3 regions of the Fusobacterium sp. genome follow, and region 1 is predicted to be linked to each of the others. Evidence: riboswitches for the same ligand, from Rfam matches in the RefSeq annotation. Region 1 holds a riboswitch; each other region holds the start of a gene.
The links. Region 1 has a riboswitch for thiamine pyrophosphate ahead of thiC (phosphomethylpyrimidine synthase ThiC). Riboswitches for the same ligand answer to the same signal wherever they lie in the genome.
Positions count from the first base shown of each region.

Region 2: another riboswitch for thiamine pyrophosphate. It lies ahead of E6771_RS12440 (thiamine ABC transporter substrate-binding protein); the one in region 1 lies ahead of thiC (phosphomethylpyrimidine synthase ThiC).
Region 3: another riboswitch for thiamine pyrophosphate. It lies ahead of E6771_RS05245 (YkoF family thiamine/hydroxymethylpyrimidine-binding protein); the one in region 1 lies ahead of thiC (phosphomethylpyrimidine synthase ThiC).

Region 1 is NZ_JAWDXO010000009.1:17,429-22,943, forward strand. Features, by position in the region: gene E6771_RS05510 (sensor domain-containing diguanylate cyclase) at 1-824, shown strand, start outside; gene E6771_RS05515 (sodium:alanine symporter family protein) at 1,193-2,545, shown strand; TPP riboswitch at 2,651-2,749, shown strand; gene thiC (phosphomethylpyrimidine synthase ThiC) at 2,867-4,144, shown strand; gene thiS (sulfur carrier protein ThiS) at 4,162-4,374, shown strand; gene E6771_RS05530 (thiazole synthase) at 4,715-5,491, shown strand; gene thiH (2-iminoacetate synthase ThiH) at 5,492-5,515, shown strand, end outside.
Region 2 is NZ_JAWDXO010000033.1:14,623-20,137, reverse strand. Features, by position in the region: gene pyrB (aspartate carbamoyltransferase) at 1-993, opposite strand, end outside; gene E6771_RS12440 (thiamine ABC transporter substrate-binding protein) at 1,249-2,223, opposite strand; TPP riboswitch at 2,280-2,380, opposite strand; gene E6771_RS12435 (hypothetical protein) at 2,508-3,011, shown strand; gene E6771_RS12430 (DUF2284 domain-containing protein) at 3,025-3,612, shown strand; gene E6771_RS12425 (PepSY domain-containing protein) at 3,905-4,330, opposite strand; gene E6771_RS12420 (HAMP domain-containing sensor histidine kinase) at 4,412-5,515, opposite strand, start outside.
Region 3 is NZ_JAWDXO010000008.1:54,735-60,249, reverse strand. Features, by position in the region: gene E6771_RS05270 (mechanosensitive ion channel family protein) at 1-66, shown strand, start outside; gene E6771_RS05265 (copper homeostasis protein CutC) at 182-790, opposite strand; gene E6771_RS05260 (acetamidase/formamidase family protein) at 934-1,836, shown strand; gene E6771_RS05255 (VOC family protein) at 1,974-2,399, shown strand; gene E6771_RS05250 (CGGC domain-containing protein) at 2,606-3,040, opposite strand; TPP riboswitch at 3,187-3,287, shown strand; gene E6771_RS05245 (YkoF family thiamine/hydroxymethylpyrimidine-binding protein) at 3,337-3,945, shown strand; gene E6771_RS05240 (ECF transporter S component) at 3,962-4,555, shown strand; gene E6771_RS05235 (ABC transporter ATP-binding protein) at 4,559-5,515, shown strand, end outside.

The DNA of each region.
Region 1 (5,515 bases):
GTGATATTTTGAAAATATATGACAATACTAATTTCTATTTATTTCCAGATAAAGAAATGAGAATGTTCAGTAAACTTATTGGAGATGAAAAATCTCCAATTACTATACAAAATTGTAATTCTTTATATAAGTGTATATTATCATTAAATAATTGTGGAAAAGATATAGAATTATTAATTGATAATAATGAGAAAAATTGGTTTCATGTGAAATATCATCAGCTTTTTGATTCTGATAATACAATAAATAAAATTATTGGTTCATATAAAAATATACATAAAGAAAAAATTATTGAATTAATGCAGAATGAATATAACTGTGAATTAAAAAAGAAAGCTGAGTATGATATTGTAACAGGCCTTTTAAATAGAGCAACATTGGAAGAGTTAATATCTTTAAATCTAAAAATAGATATTATGAAGGGGATAAATGTCTTTATGATATTTGATGTAGATAACTTCAAGAATATAAATGACAGTTATGGACATCCTTTTGGAGACATAGTTCTGAATAAAATTGCAAAGATATTTAAAGATTCATTTCGTACTGTAGATGTTATAGGAAGATTAGGTGGAGATGAATTTGCTGTATTTCTTCCACAAATACCATCAATTGAATGGATAACTCAAAAATTAAAAGGTATTCTTCCAAAAGTAAAAAGACTTTCTAAAGAATTGAATATAGAGAAGCCTATATCAGTAAGTATTGGAATTTATGAAATAAAGTTCTCTGATAGCTTTAAGGATATATTTTTAAAAGCGGATAAAGCTCTGTATCAAGCTAAAAAGAGTGGAAAAAACAGATATGAATTTTATTCAAAATAAATAAGTAAAACCAGATTCTAAAATTAGGAACCTGGTTTTTTATTGTTTAAAATATAATCTTTAATATATTTATAAAAAATTTAAGTAGTAAAATATTATGATAAAATAAAGGCAATCTTTTAATAGTTAAGCAGATATAATATTATACTAAAATACTAATTTTAAAATTAAAAATTTTTATTAATATATAAAAAAATAGGATTATCGTACTAAAAAAGAACTATTTTTAATTCAAATAAAAGAAAATAAAATTTCATGTTGACATTAAAATGAAAATAATGTATCATAAATAAATCTTAGAAGTCCTATATCTGATATAGGGCTTTTATTATAACACTATTGGAATTCTTAGGGAAAGAGGAGGAAAAATGGACAGCATATTACAGATAGTGAAGAACATAAATAATGTTCTTTGGAGTTACTTATTGATTTTTTTACTGTGTGGAACAGGAATAATGTTTACAGTGATGCTGAAGGGAGTTCAGGTCACTAGGTTTATGGATAGTGTTAGAAGGGTATTTCATAGAGGCTCAAGAAAGGGTAAGGCTGATTCTCAAGGAATGAATTCATTTCAGTCACTGGCTACTGCTGTGGCAGCACAGGTAGGAACTGGAAATCTGGCTGGGGCAGCTACTGCTATAGCAGCAGGAGGACCTGGAGCAATATTCTGGATGTGGGTTACAGCTTTTTTTGGAATGGCAACTATATTTGCTGAAGCTGTTCTTGCTCAGATATACAAAGAGGATATAAATGGAGAGGTAAGAGGAGGACCAGCATTTTACATCAGTAAAGGATTAAAATGTAAAGGTTTAGCAGTATTCTTTTCCATTACTATAATAATCGCTCTTGGGTTTGTAGGAAATATGGTACAGGCAAATTCCATAGGAGAAGCATTTAATGAGGCATTTGGAATAAATCCTATAATAATGGGAGCTGTAACAGTTGTTATAGCAGGACTTATATTCAAAGGGGGAGTTAAGCAAATAGCTTCTTTTACAGAAAAAGTAGTTCCTTTTATGGCTGTATTATATATAATAGGAGGACTGTATATACTTCTTTCTAACTTGAGTGGAACTATCCACGGTATAGAAATGATATTTGTAGGAGCATTCAATCCTAGAGCTGCCACTGGAGGACTATTAGGAGTGGGGGTGAAACAGGCTGTAAGATATGGAGTTGCAAGAGGATTGTTTTCCAATGAAGCAGGAATGGGAAGTACACCTCATGCCCATGCTATAGCCAAGGTCAGGAATCCTGTAGATCAAGGTATAGTTGCAATGTTTGGAGTATTTTTTGATACATTTATAATACTTACTATAACTGCTCTTATAATATTGTCAAATGTGCCAATAGATGGAAAAATGACAGGTATATCATTGACACAGTTTGCATTTAAACAAGGAATGGGACAATTAGGAACGATATTTGTAGCTGTTGCTCTTCTTTTCTTTGCTTTTTCTACTATTATAGGCTGGTATTTCTTCGGTGAAGCAAATATCAGATATCTTTTTTCCAGTAAGAAAAGTGTGGACATATATTCATATGTGGTTTTAGTTTTCATATTTCTAGGCTGTCTTTTAAAAGTGGAACTAGTATGGGAACTTGCTGATATGTTCAACGGACTTATGGTACTGCCTAATATAATCGCACTTATTGGATTATCTGGTGTAGTTAAAAAAGGACTGGAAGAATATAATAGAAAAGAAGGAAACTTTAAATAGAAAAGAACATTTTACTTAAAGAATTTTCAATAGTGTGTAGGAAAAAAATAAAAGATTTGACAAAACTGTCTTTAGGGAATATAATCGTAAAAAAGAATATAATAATTAAACTGCTAGGGGAGCTGAAAAGCTGAGAAGGATAAAACCTGACCCTTGGAACCTGATCTGGATAGTACCAGCGGAGGGAAGCAAGTTTATTTTTCAGCCTTATTGTAATTTATCTGGCAGAAAGAGAAAAATAATTGCTCTGTACCCTTCGGTATAGGGCATTTTTTATTTTCTGCTCTATAGCTCAGGAATAAAAATAACAGGAGGAAAAGTATGTATTCTACACAAATGGAAGCAGCAAAAAAAGGTATTTTCACAAAAGAGATGGAGATAGTAGCAAGAGATGAAAATCTGACAAAAGAGGAACTTATGGAGAAGATGGCTCAAGGTAGAGTTGTAATACCAGCCAATATTAACCATAAAAATCTTTATCCAAGAGCAGTAGGAGAAGGAATAAAAACTAAAGTTAATGTAAATCTTGGAGTATCAGAAGACTGCTGTGATTATTGCGGAGAAATGGTAAAGGTACAGAAAGCTATTGAATATGGTGCTGATGCAATAATGGACTTAAGTACTTTTGGAGATACTAAAAAATTCAGAAGAGAGCTTGTAGATAAATCATCAGTTATGCTTGGAACAGTTCCAATGTATGATGCAGTTGCAAAATTAGGAAAAAATATAAAGGATATGTCTATTGAAGAATTATTTAGAGTGGTAGAAGAACATTGTGAAGATGGAATAGATTTTCTTACTATTCATGCTGGATTAAACAGAACCTGTGTAGATAGATTAAAAAATAATAAAAGATTGACTAAAATTGTAAGCAGGGGAGGTTCTATACTTTTTCAATGGATGATGCTGAATGATAAAGAAAATCCTTTCTTTGAGCATTATGACAGACTTCTTGATATCTGCAGAAAATATGATGTTACACTTAGTCTGGGAGATGGACTCAGACCTGGAAGTATTCATGATTCCACAGATGCACCTCAGATACAGGAATTGCTTATACTTGGGGAACTTACAAAAAGAGCTTGGGCAAAAGATGTGCAGGTAATGATAGAAGGACCAGGGCATGTACCTATGCACGAGATAGTAACAAATATGCAGATTGAGAAAAAGCTATGCCACAATGCACCTTTTTATGTATTAGGACCTTTAGTTACAGATATTGCTCCTGGATATGATCATATTACAGCTGCCATTGGTGGAGCTATTGCAGCATCTTCAGGAGCAGACTTTCTTTGTTATGTAACACCAGCAGAACATTTAAGACTGCCTACTCTTGAAGATATGAAAGAGGGAATAATGGCATCAAGAATTGCAGGTCATGCTGCCGATATAGCAAAAGGATTAAAAGGTGCTATTGAATGGGATCATAGAATGAGTAAATTCAGAGGAGAACTTAACTGGAAAGGAATGTTCAGCGAGTGTATAGACCCTGAAAAAGCAGAAGCATACAGAGCATCCTCTGCTCCAATAGAAGAAGAGGTATGCACTATGTGTGGAGATTTATGTCCAATGAAAAGATGTAATGAGATTCTGGATTAGGAATAGAAAGGAAGAATATGGATATAATTTTAAATGGAAAAAGTTATTCAATAGAAAAAAACTTTACAGTTCAGAAACTTCTTAAAAAGCTAGAGGAAGAATGGTCAATAGAGCTCAGTGGAGCAGTTGTTCTTGTAAATGATGAAATAGTGAAAAAAGATAGATGGGAAGAAAGTGAGATATTTGAAAATGCAGAAATAGAAGTACTTTCTTTTGTATCTGGAGGGTAATTATTAAAATAGCTGCAATAATATTTTTAGAGAATTTTAATATTGAATATGAATAAGAGATTTATATTTTAAAAAACTTGTGTGAATTATAATCAGAAGTATAATTTTAGAACTTTTTAATAGAAAGATTTGTTTTAATTTTATTTATAAAAGATAAAAGAATAAATGACTAGATTGTAATATAGTAGTTCTGTTAATCAGAGATATCTTATTATTAATTTGTAGAAAGATGTTATAAATCAATTTTATGTTTTGTTTAATTAATTATATAAATCTTTCTGAAGTTTTAAAATTTAATCTTATTTTTATTTACATATATTGAATAGAAAAGGAAGGTAAAATGGATAAATTTATATTAAAAGGACATGAATTTAGAAGCAGACTTCTTACAGGAACAGGAAAATTTTCTGATAAAAATTTAGTAGCTCCTATGATGGAAGCCAGTGGATCACAAATAATAACAATGGCATTGAGAAGAATAAATTTTCAAAATCCTAAAGAAAATATTTTAAATTATATACCTAAACACATAACACTGTTGCCTAATACATCAGGAGCAAGGACAGCAGAAGAAGCAGTAAAAATAGCGAGAATTGCAAGAGAAGCTGGATGTGGAGATTTTATTAAGATAGAAATAATTAATGATTCACAATATCTTATGCCAGATAATTCAGAAACAATAAAGGCTACAAAAATATTAGCTGATGAAGGATTTACTGTACTTCCATATATGATGCCTGACCTCATAGCTGCTAAAAGAATGGAAGATGCAGGAGCAGCAGCAGTTATGCCTCTAGGTTCTCCCATTGGTTCAAATAGAGGAATAGTTACTAAGCCTCTTATTGAAATGATGCTGGAGACTAACAGAGTTCCTATTATAGTAGACGCTGGAATAGGAAGACCATCTGATGCTGCAATAGCTATGGAAATGGGATGTGATGCTGTTCTTGTAAATACAGCAATAGCTACAGCTCAGGATCCAGTGAAAATGGGAAGAGCTTTTTCATTAGCAGTAGAAGCTGGAAGAGAAGCTTTTCTTGCAAAAATTGCTGAAGAAAAGAAATATGCCAGTGCTTCATCACCTTTGACTGGATTTCTTTTCAGAGGTGACAAATAAGTGAGCTATTATGATGAACTTGTA
Region 2 (5,515 bases), on a different contig from region 1:
TTCAAAATGAGTTACACATTTATGGTTAGAACATACAACTTTATCATTTTCTTCTACATTTTTATTTTCTTTAACAGGAGCAGAGGATTTTTTTATTCCTAGTGCAAGAGCATACATAGCTTCTCTTACTGGTACTCCATTTGCAGCTTGTTTAAAATACAGAGCATGTTTTGTATCATCTAAATCCACATTTATTTCATCAACTCTAGGGAGAGGATGCATAACTATCATATGATTCTGACATTTTCCAACTATTGTTTCTTTTGATATTTTGTATACTCCACTGACTTTATTAAATTCCTCAATATCTTCAAATCTTTCTTTCTGAATTCTTGTCATATACAAAACATCTATTTCAGAAAGAATAGGTTCATATTCAGAGCAGATATGATATTTCATTCCTTTCTCATCAAGTTCCTTTGTGATATATTCAGGTATCTGGATAGAAGCTGGTGCTACAAAATAAAATTCTGCATCAAACATTTCAAGGGCTTTAGTAAGAGAATGAACAGTTCTGCCATATTTTAGGTCTCCAACAAAAGCTATTTTTACACCTTCTATCTTACCTAGTTCTTTTTTTATTGTGAAAAGGTCTAAGAGTGTCTGACTTGGATGTTCATTAGAACCATCTCCCCCATTAATTACAGGATTTTTAGAAACTTCAGCAGCAAATTTAGGACCTCCTTCTATATTGTGTCTCATAACAATGATATCAGAATAGGCTTCTACTATTTTTACTGTATCTCTTAAAGATTCTCCTTTTTTAACTGAAGTAGCATCTGGAGAGTCAAAACCTAGAACTTTTCCACCAATTCTGTATGCAGCAGAAGTGAAAGATAATCTTGTTCTAGTAGATGGTTCAAAGAAAAGGCTTCCTACTATTTTTCCAGATATCAGCTCAGGTTCTGGATTTTCAGATAACTCAAGAGCTAAATTTAAAACTTCTAAAACTTCTTCTTTTGTCAAATCTTTTATTGATATAAAATCTTTCATATTACCCTCCCATGAAATATCAATAATATAAAAAAAGGAATGAAAATCACAAAATGATGTGGCTTCCATTCCCTATAATAAAAATGTTTTTTAAAATATTTAAAAATAGAAAAATAAAATAAATGATTCCTAAGATAGAAATTGGTATATTCAATTTATCATTAAATATCTTCATGTATCTATGTCCTCCTTATATTTTTCTATATCTTGATTATAATATCACACTTTTTAGAAAAATTCAAGAGGGAATTCAGATTATTTTTTTAAAATTTCTATTAACTCTGATTTATATTTATCAAGGTTATTAACGAGGTCTTTTACCTGTTCATCACTGAGTTTTACAGTTTTTTCAGCAACAGGAACAAATTTGAATTCTTCAGTAAGGGAAATGTCAATAATTGGAAACATATAATTTTTTTTAGGAACCAGATTTTGAAAATCTTCACTGAGGATATATTCCATGAATTTTTTAGCCCCTTCTTTTGTTTCTTTTTTCTTTACTAAAGATGCACCTTCTAAATACATAAAAGTTCCATCATCTAAAAGGAAACTACTGAATCTGCTTTGTTCTTCATCTTGTGAAAAGAAAAGATTGCTTGTAGCATATCCAATCATCATAGGAGCTTCTCCAGCAGTAAATTTAGCAAATGCTTCGCTCCAACCAGGTTCAGCAGTATATACAGCAGGTTTTAAAACATTCCAGAAATCTTTCCAGTTTTCTCCATATAAGGCTATGCTCCATAAAAGAGCTTCTTCACCAGTAGAAGAGGTAGCTGGATTTTCAACTAAAAGCTGTTTCTCTAATTTACCAAGTTCTGACAGATTTTTTGGAGGAACAGGGATTTTTTTTGTATCATAATTGACAGCAAGAAGTCCATAATCAAAAGGAGTTGTATATCCTTCTTTATCCATTATAAAATTACTGTTCTTTATATTGGAAATATTTTTAGGAATATAAGGAATAATAAGGTTTTCCTTTTTGGCTATTTCAGTGCTTAAAGAAGTCAGTCCAATAACAATATCTGCTTTAGGATTTTTTTCTTCAAGTTTCAGTCTTGATACAAGACCATCAATAGATATAAACTTAATATCCACTCCAGTTTTTTCTTTAAATATTGGAGCAAAAGTTTTTCCTATCCATTTTGCAGAGCTAGGTCCATAAATGACTATTTCTTCTGAAAATGAAGAAACAGATAACAATAAAAATAAAGATAAAATAAATTTTTTCATAATATCCTCCTAAAAATTTTGAGAGCAATAAAAAAAGCTGTCTGAAAAGGATAATAAGACAACTTAAAAACATTTCCTACACTGGCATTATCCAAATCAGGTTTAACGGTCGAAATAAAATTTCCTCTCAGCTTTTTCAGCTCCCGTATGATAATATTTTATTATGTAAAGATACATTTGAATATAAAGTTTGCCAAATAACTACTTTATATTTTTTTACCTTTGATGTATAATTTAATATATCATATAAAAAATAAAAAGTAAAAGAATTTAAGGAGGATTTTATGAAAAAAATACTATTGATGATATTTTTTGCTGTGTCAATGTCAGCTTTTGCTGTAGATGGATATTTAAGAGTAGGAGCAATAACTGAAACTAATTCTTATAATCATGAAAGTGGATCTTTTGAAAATTATGCACCAACTTTTAGCTTTGAAGCAACTCAGGATTTTCTTCTTGCAGATTTAGGAGCAGGAATAGCATATAATGGAAAAACAGGGGGAACTGATATAGGAACAGTTCCAGTATATCTTGTGGCAAGATGGAATCTTCTTCCAGTATTTTTCGAACCATATATTGTTTTAAAAGCAGGTAGAGTTATTATGACAAATGAAAGTGTAAGAAATTCAAGTCCTGATGGAAAAGGTTATATAGCTGGAGGATTTGGAGTAGATTTTATGCCATTCCAAGCAGAGCTGCTTTATTCAGAGACAAAAATAGATGGAGATAGAAGAGGATCAGATAGATTAAAACAGTTATCTTTAGTTTTTGGATATAGAATATTCTAATCTGGAGGAAATAATGTATAGAACAGAGGTAAAACTGAAAAAGATGCCTATGGATGAATTAAAAAAAGATTATTGCGACAGAGAGAAATTTGAAAAATTTTGTAAAGAGTGCAGAAATTATGGAAATACTTGGTCATGTCCACCTTATAGTTTTGTTGTGGAAGATTATCTGAAAGATTATAAGTATATATATCTTGTAGGAGTCAAAATTATTTTTGATGAGGAAACTTTGAAAAAGGTAAATACAAAAGAAAAAATAAATGATTATACTACAGAAACTCTTAAATATATGAAAGATAAGATAATGATGGAGCTTTTAAGAGTGGAGAAAAGATATGAAGGAAGCAAGAGTCTTTCTGCTGGAGGATGCAAAATATGTGATGATTGTTCCAGAAAAAATAATATTCAGTGTCAGCACCCAGATATGATGAGATATTCTCTGGAATCAATGGGATTTGATATAGGAGGTATATCAAGTAAATTATTGAATTATGAATTAAAATGGGCAACAGAAACTTCTCTTCCTGAATATTTTTCTTTAGTTACAGGGCTTATGACTAAAGAAGAAATAGAAGGATTTGAAAAAGAATTTAATATATAATTACAAAATGTTAAAAGATTTTAAGTTCATGAAATATCTAGAAAAAAGATTCTAAATTCATGAACTTTTTTATTGAGAAAATATTGATTTATAAATATGAAATAAATATCAGAAAAATTAAGATAACTAAGAAGTTTCAAAATTATTTAATAATCATAATTAATATATTGATTTGTATTTAAAGAAGAAGAAGTTAAAGAAAAAAGCCATCAACTGCAGAAAACATAAGTTCACTAGAGATAGACAGCTTTTTTATTAAATTTTAGATTAATTTTATAACTTTAGGTTGATTTTAATCAAACCATGAATCTACATCAGATTTAAGAATTCTTTTATTTGCTGCATCAATATCAAGTTCATATTCCAGTCCATCATGTACAAATTCTACTTCATAAACATATAAAGCAGGTCTGCAGTCATCTTCTTGATCCAGTTTAATTTTAAAGTATTTTACATCACTTTCTTTGATTCCAACTGCTGAAAGTGCTACTTGTTTTGCTTCTTCTGGACTTATTAATTTTACTCCATTACTGATAGCCTGTTTCTGAATAAGATTTATTTCAGCCTCTCTGGCTCTTTTCTTGTGTAATGAATCTCCTGCAAAAGCTCCTGTTCCAACCAACAGCATAAGTACAGCTGTAGATAATATTAGAGTTTTAATACCTCTTTTTCCTTGTTTTAAATTTTTCTTTAAAATATTCACATTTAGTTTTTTCATATTTTTCTCCTTTCACCTATTTGATTTATATTTTGATTATATAGTTCAATTATGAAAGGAACATTAAAATTAAAATTTTTTTTATATTTTTATTGGAAAAAATAAAGTGAATGTACTTCCAGCACCAAGAGTGCTTTCAACTTCTGTATAACCTTTATGTTTTTCGATAATCCACTTAACCATTGATAATCCCAATCCCATACTTCCATTTTCTTGGCTTGTTCTTGATTGGTCTACTTGATAGAATCTGTCCCATATTTTATTTAAGTTTTCTTTACTTATTCCAATTCCATTATCTTTTATTTTTATGGCAATATAACTGTTTTTTTCATAAATTTCTATAGTAACACAACCATTTTCTTTTCCATGTATAATGGCATTTTGTAAGACATTTTGAACAGCACGGCTGAAAAGCATTTTATCTACATAATATTCATGTACAGTTAGTTTACTTATCATATTTACAGCAATTTTTTTTGATTCAGCTGTAAATTTAATATCCTTTATAATTTCTTCCATTAATTGCAGAATATCTGTTTTTTCATAATTTAATTGAATTTTTCCTTGCTCTGCTCTTGAGAAAAATAGAAGCTGATTAATAAGAACAGACATCTTATTCACTTGATAATTTATACTTTCCATAGATTCTATTGCTTCTTCAAATGAAGTTCCATGTTGAAGGACATATTCACTTTCAGCCATAATAACAGCAATAGGAGTTCTCAGTTCATGAGAAACATCTGATGTAAACTGTTTTTCTTTTTCAAAACTTTGTTCTAATTTTTCAAGCATATTGTCTACAGTTTTTCCCAGCATTGATATTTCATCTTTTCCATCAGATAGACCTATTCTCATATAAAGGTTATTCCCTTCACTTATTTTTTGAGCAGTCTCTTGAATTTTTTTTACTGGAAGAAAGGCTTTTTTAGTAATAAAATATCCTATAAGACTTGATAGAATTACTAATACAGGAAGCAAAACAAAAGCTGCTCCAATAATGATTTTACTAAGCTGCATCATTTGAATATTAGGAATAACTCCTCTTATCCAGAAAATATTATCATATTTATCTTTAATTTTCTTATCATATATATAAAATATTTCCCCATCTTTTTTCATTGATTGAACACGTCCTAATTCCAATGGAAAAGAAATAGGAAATTTATCTGGGATACTTCCTTCAAT
Region 3 (5,515 bases), on a different contig from region 1:
ATTGCCAGATTTGATAAGGATGGAATTGAAGTACCTTATCAAAAAATCGATATTTACAATAAATAAAATATAACAGTAAATGAAAAAGAGATTGACTAAAAAGTTAAGTTGAATTTTAGAAATTTAAAAATGAAAAAATTCTAAAATTCATTATACTTTCTTTATAAGTCAATCTTTTTAATTATATTATTTTCTTACCATGATATTCAGAAGATGGTATAGCAGCAGCCACCTCTTTGAAATTATCACTTGTAACTTTTCCAGCTATCAGTATAGTAATTCTGCTATCAGCTTTTTTAATCATAGCATTAAGAATATTTTTTCCTTCAAGTGCAGTTTCTTTTGTACCAGAAGAAAGAATTCTTTTTACTCCAATTTCAACAAATCTGTCTATAATTTCAACAGGGTTTTCCAACTCATCTACAGCTTTATGAAATGTAACTTCCATAGGAGAAGCAAGGTCAACAAGTTCTTTTAAAGTTTCAAAATCAACTTTGTTATCAGAGGTAAGAACTCCAAGAACAACCCCCTTTGCTTCTAATGATTTACATATTTTTATATCCTCTTTCATTATTTCTATCTCTTCTTTTGAATAGTAAAAATCTCCACCTCTTGGTCTGATTATAGGAAAAGCAGGAATAGTAAGCTTTTCAATAGCCATTTTAATAGTACCATAAGATGGAGTAGTTCCACCAAGGTAAAGATTATCACATAATTCTATTCTGTCAGCTCCTCTTTTTTCAGCTGCAAGAGCTTCTGAGAATGATTCTACACATACTTCTTTTATCATAAAAATCTCCTTATTGATTAAATGTTTTTTAATATTATATCCTATATTTTTCCTTTATGCCAGAGGGTTGATTTAAAATTTTAATATGTAGTTATTTTTTCAGCAAAGTGTTAAAATAAAGAAAAAGAATAAGGGGGAAGAAAATGATATATATAAGTAAAGATTATGTAACAGATATACTTAAATGGGATAATAAAGCAGCAGCTCACTGTAAAGATGGAGAGATAGTGGTATTTGAAACAAGAGATTGTTATGATAATTGTATAACAAGCTCAGAAAGACCTTTGGGAGATAGAAAAGATGGACTGTCTAATCCAGTGACAGGTGCATTATATGTAGATGGAGCTGAAAAAGGAGATATATTAAAAGTTGAAATAAGAGATATAAAACTTCGCCCTTGGGGAGTGATGCGTTCTTCAAATACAGGTGGAGTTTTTTATGAAAAATATGATAAAAGAGAAGCAGTGATATATTCTATTCGAGATAATAAGATACTGTTTGATGATGTTCTGGAATTAGAGGCTGAACCTATGATAGGAGTAATTGGAACAGCTCCAGAAGGAGAAGAGGGAATACTGACAATTACACCTGGAAAGCATGGAGGGAATATGGATTGTAAAAAAATAACAGCAGGTTCAATAATTTATCTTCCTGTAAATGTAGAAGGGGGACTTCTATCAATGGGAGATATTCATGCTCTTATGGGGGATGGAGAAGTATTTATCTGTGGATTGGAAACAGCTGGTGAGGTAACTGTAAAGGTAAGTGTATTGAAAAATACAAAACTACCAGTACCATTTTTATATTCAGGGGAGAAAGTAATGACTATACAGTCAGCTGAAACTCTAGATAAAGCAGGAGATATGGCAGCAAAAGAGATGTTTGAGTTTGTGAAAGATGCTTCTGGACAGAATGATTTGAGAACAGGAATGCTTATGTCGTTACTTTCTGATATGGCAGTATGCCAAGTAGTAGATCCTCTTCTTACAATGAGAGTTGAATTTCCTCTTGCAGTACTTGAAAAATATGGATATAAGCTCCCTTAGAATAAAATTGTCATAAGATAAAACAATAATATAAAAAAATTATCTTGTAAGTATAGAGTGCAGAAAAATAGTAAGAAAAAAATTTACTTATAATAAAACTAAGAATATATAAAAAATGCTCAGGAGGTTTTAATGTGATGAATAATGAACTGAAAATCAAAATGTACTCATTTACAGTGGACTGTATAGACCCTTATAAATTAGCAAAATTTTATGCTGATTTGCTAAAATGGGAAATACCTTTTTATGATGAAGATTATGCCTGTATATGTCCTCCAAAAACATATCAAGGAGCGTATCCTGGGATAACATTTCAACATAATCCTGGATATGTACCTCCTGTGTGGCCAGAAAAACCTGAGGCTCAACAGCAAATGGCACATTTAGATTTTGCTGTTAATAATTTAGAGGAAGCAGTTCAATATGCAGTTCAGTGTGGAGCAACAATTGCATCTGAACAATTCTCTGATGACTGGAGAGTTATGTTTGATCCTGATGGGCATCCTTTCTGTTTATGCCAAATGAAACCAATTTTTGAAAGCCCTCATTTTGCATTACGATAGAATTAATAAATCTGTAAATACAGGTTTGATAACTTTGGTTTTGTTATTTTGATATTGTTTGATTTAAAAGAATGAATATAAATCAACATGAAATTTAGAGGAATTTTTAAACAGTTTTTTAGTGTTTTAATAATGAAAATATAGTTATAAAATCCCAGTAATTAAAACAGATGAAACTGTCTAACTACTGGGACTTTATTTTTTATTTATTTATTTAAGGCAGCATAATCTTTGTATACTCCCTCTTCTCTCCTTCTTGTAGCTGTTTTTGAAAGATAGCTTCCTTCAACAATATTAATATATCCCATTTTATTTACTATTTTCTTCATAGCATTGATAAATGGGCATCTATCAGAATGATGATTATCAAAAGTTACACATGAAGCAAAATGTACAGCAACTTCATTTTTAGTGATAAGTTTTTCTTGAGCAATCAGTTTATTTACATTTCCTAAGAGACTGTTGATACCTTTTCCATGACATCCCCCACATTGAAAAGTGAGAAATCTAAGTTCTTCACTTTTGGGGTAATCTTTAAAAAGGCCAGTTCTGGTAAAAAATGAATTCATGCAGTGAAAACCACTGCATCTTCTTTTAGCTATTTCGCATTGAATAGTGATGATAAGTTTAATATTTTCCATTTTCCCCTCCTATGTTACCTGTATAAAGATATCATAGCATAAAAGAGAGATTGGGGATATGATTTATATAAATAAAATTTTCATTTTAAAGTCATATTTTTTAAGAAATACTAGACATTCATAAAGAATAGTGATATTATAATTTTGTTGAATTACTGGGGTGCTTAAAAAGCTGAGATAGGAAAATCCTGAACCCACATAACTTGATTCGGATAATACCGGCGAAAGGAGTAATGTGTATATTTTTTATTAAATAACCAAACCTCCTTTTGCAGATATAAAAGGAGGTTTTTTTAATGGGATTGAAAGATTGTTTATGGTGTATAGGTGGAGCAAGTAAAGGAGTGTCTGGATGTAGATTTTCTCTTTATCCAATGACAGATAAGTTTGTAGATATAATTCTTGGAGGACTTGAAAAAACAGATATTTCAAAAGTTTGGAAACAAACAGATAAATTAAGTACATGTGTCAGAGGAAAAAGTACTCATGTATTTGATGTTGTAAAAGGTTTATTTGTTAATGCTCATAAAGAAGATGTGCATATGGCTCTTGAGGCTACTTTTTCCAAAGGATGTCCTGGTGACACAGATGCAGATTCATTTATGGAAGTAGATGATGAAAAGGTAAATGAAAAAAATATCAAAGATAAAAAATTTAATGTAGTGAGCAAGATTTCTTTTTATCCTATGGGGGAAGAAGACTACATGGAACATATAGCCAAAGCAGTAATGACAGCAAAAGATAGAGGAGTTTTTACTAAAAGCTCTCATTATGTGTCTGTTTTAGAGGGAGATGTACATAGTGTATTTGATGTATTGGAAGAAATATTTCAATATGGAGAGGCAAATCTGTCACATTATATTTTACAGGTTACTATTTCAGTGAATAGCCCAACAAAAGATTAGGATATCAGGAGGAAAAATGTTTAATTGGAAATTAAAAGATGTAATAATGGTATCAATTTTTTCTGTAATATTTTCATTTATATATTTGGGAGCTGTATATTTTGCTAATTTTCTTGCAACAATACTTGCATCTTTTGGATTAGCTCCTTTTGCATATGAGATCCTTTTTGGAGTATGGTTCATGGCATCTACTTTTGTACCATATATCGTGCAGAGATCAGGGGTAGCAGTAGTTTCAGAAGTGCTTTCTGCCCTTATAGAGGTTATCATGGGAAATATGTTTGGACCAATAGTAATTCTTTCTGGAATAATTCAGGGAATGGGACCAGAACTTGTATTTGCAAAGAATAAATATAAGAATTTTACTATGATGAATATGTGTCTTGCAGCAGCAGCAGCTTGTGTAGCAAGTTTTATATGGGGATTCATAAGAGGAGGGTTTGTAAAATATTCTCCAATAATGTTAGTATGCATGTTTATAGTAAGACTTATCAGCTCAGTGGTATTTTCAGGTATAATCTGTAAAATAACTGCTGATAAGCTGGCAGGAACAGGAGCATTGAGTGGTTATGTTCTTGGACAGAATAATGATCCTGAAATGGAAGATTAATCTATGGAAGAAGTTTTAAGATGTCAGGATATTGTTTTTAAGTATAGAGAAACATCAAAAGAAAATGTAATAGATAGCTTCACATACTCTTTTGATAGAGGGGAAATATATTTAATAACAGGCTTTTCAGGCTGTGGAAAAAGTACTCTTGCCAATGTTATTGCAGGACTTTATCCAAGCAGTAAAGGAATACTTTCTAAGGGAGAAGTAAAACTTTTTGGAAAAGAGATATCTGAATATCCTCTTGAGAAAAGAGCTGAATATATTATGATGATGTTCCAAAATGCTGATACTCAGTTTTGTATGGATATAGTAAAAGATGAAATAATATTCTGTCTGGAGAATATTTCTTTTTCTGTAGAAAAGATGAATGAAATTGTAGAAGGAGTATTAAAAGAAACTGGAATAGAATATCTAAAATACAGAAAAATATCTTCACTTTCAGGAGGAGAAAAACAAAAACTTTCTCTGGCATGTATATTAGCAGTAAAACCAAAAATTATAGTACTTGATGAACCTTTTGCCAATGTGGATTATGAAAGCAGTCAGGAAATTGTAAATATACTGAAAAATATAAATAAAGAAAAAGAAGGGACTATAATAGCTGTAGATCACAGAATATCTCTTTGGAAAGATATAGATTACACTCTTCTCCATTTAGGAAAAGGGTGTAGTTTTGTTGATAAAAATATTGATAAATATCTTGTTGATATAATAGATGAAGAAGAATATAAAAAGAATTATCTGGAAAAATGTGAGAAGTTTAAAGAGCGAGGAGATTCAATAGAGATAGAAGGATTAAAAATGGTTTATGAAAAGGAATCTCTGTTGGAAGATATTAATATTAAGATAAAAGAGGGAAGCATAACCTCTATAATAGGAAAAAGCGGAGCTGGTAAAACTTCTCTTTTAAAAGCTATAGCAGGGATATATAAGATATCACATGGAAATATAAAGATA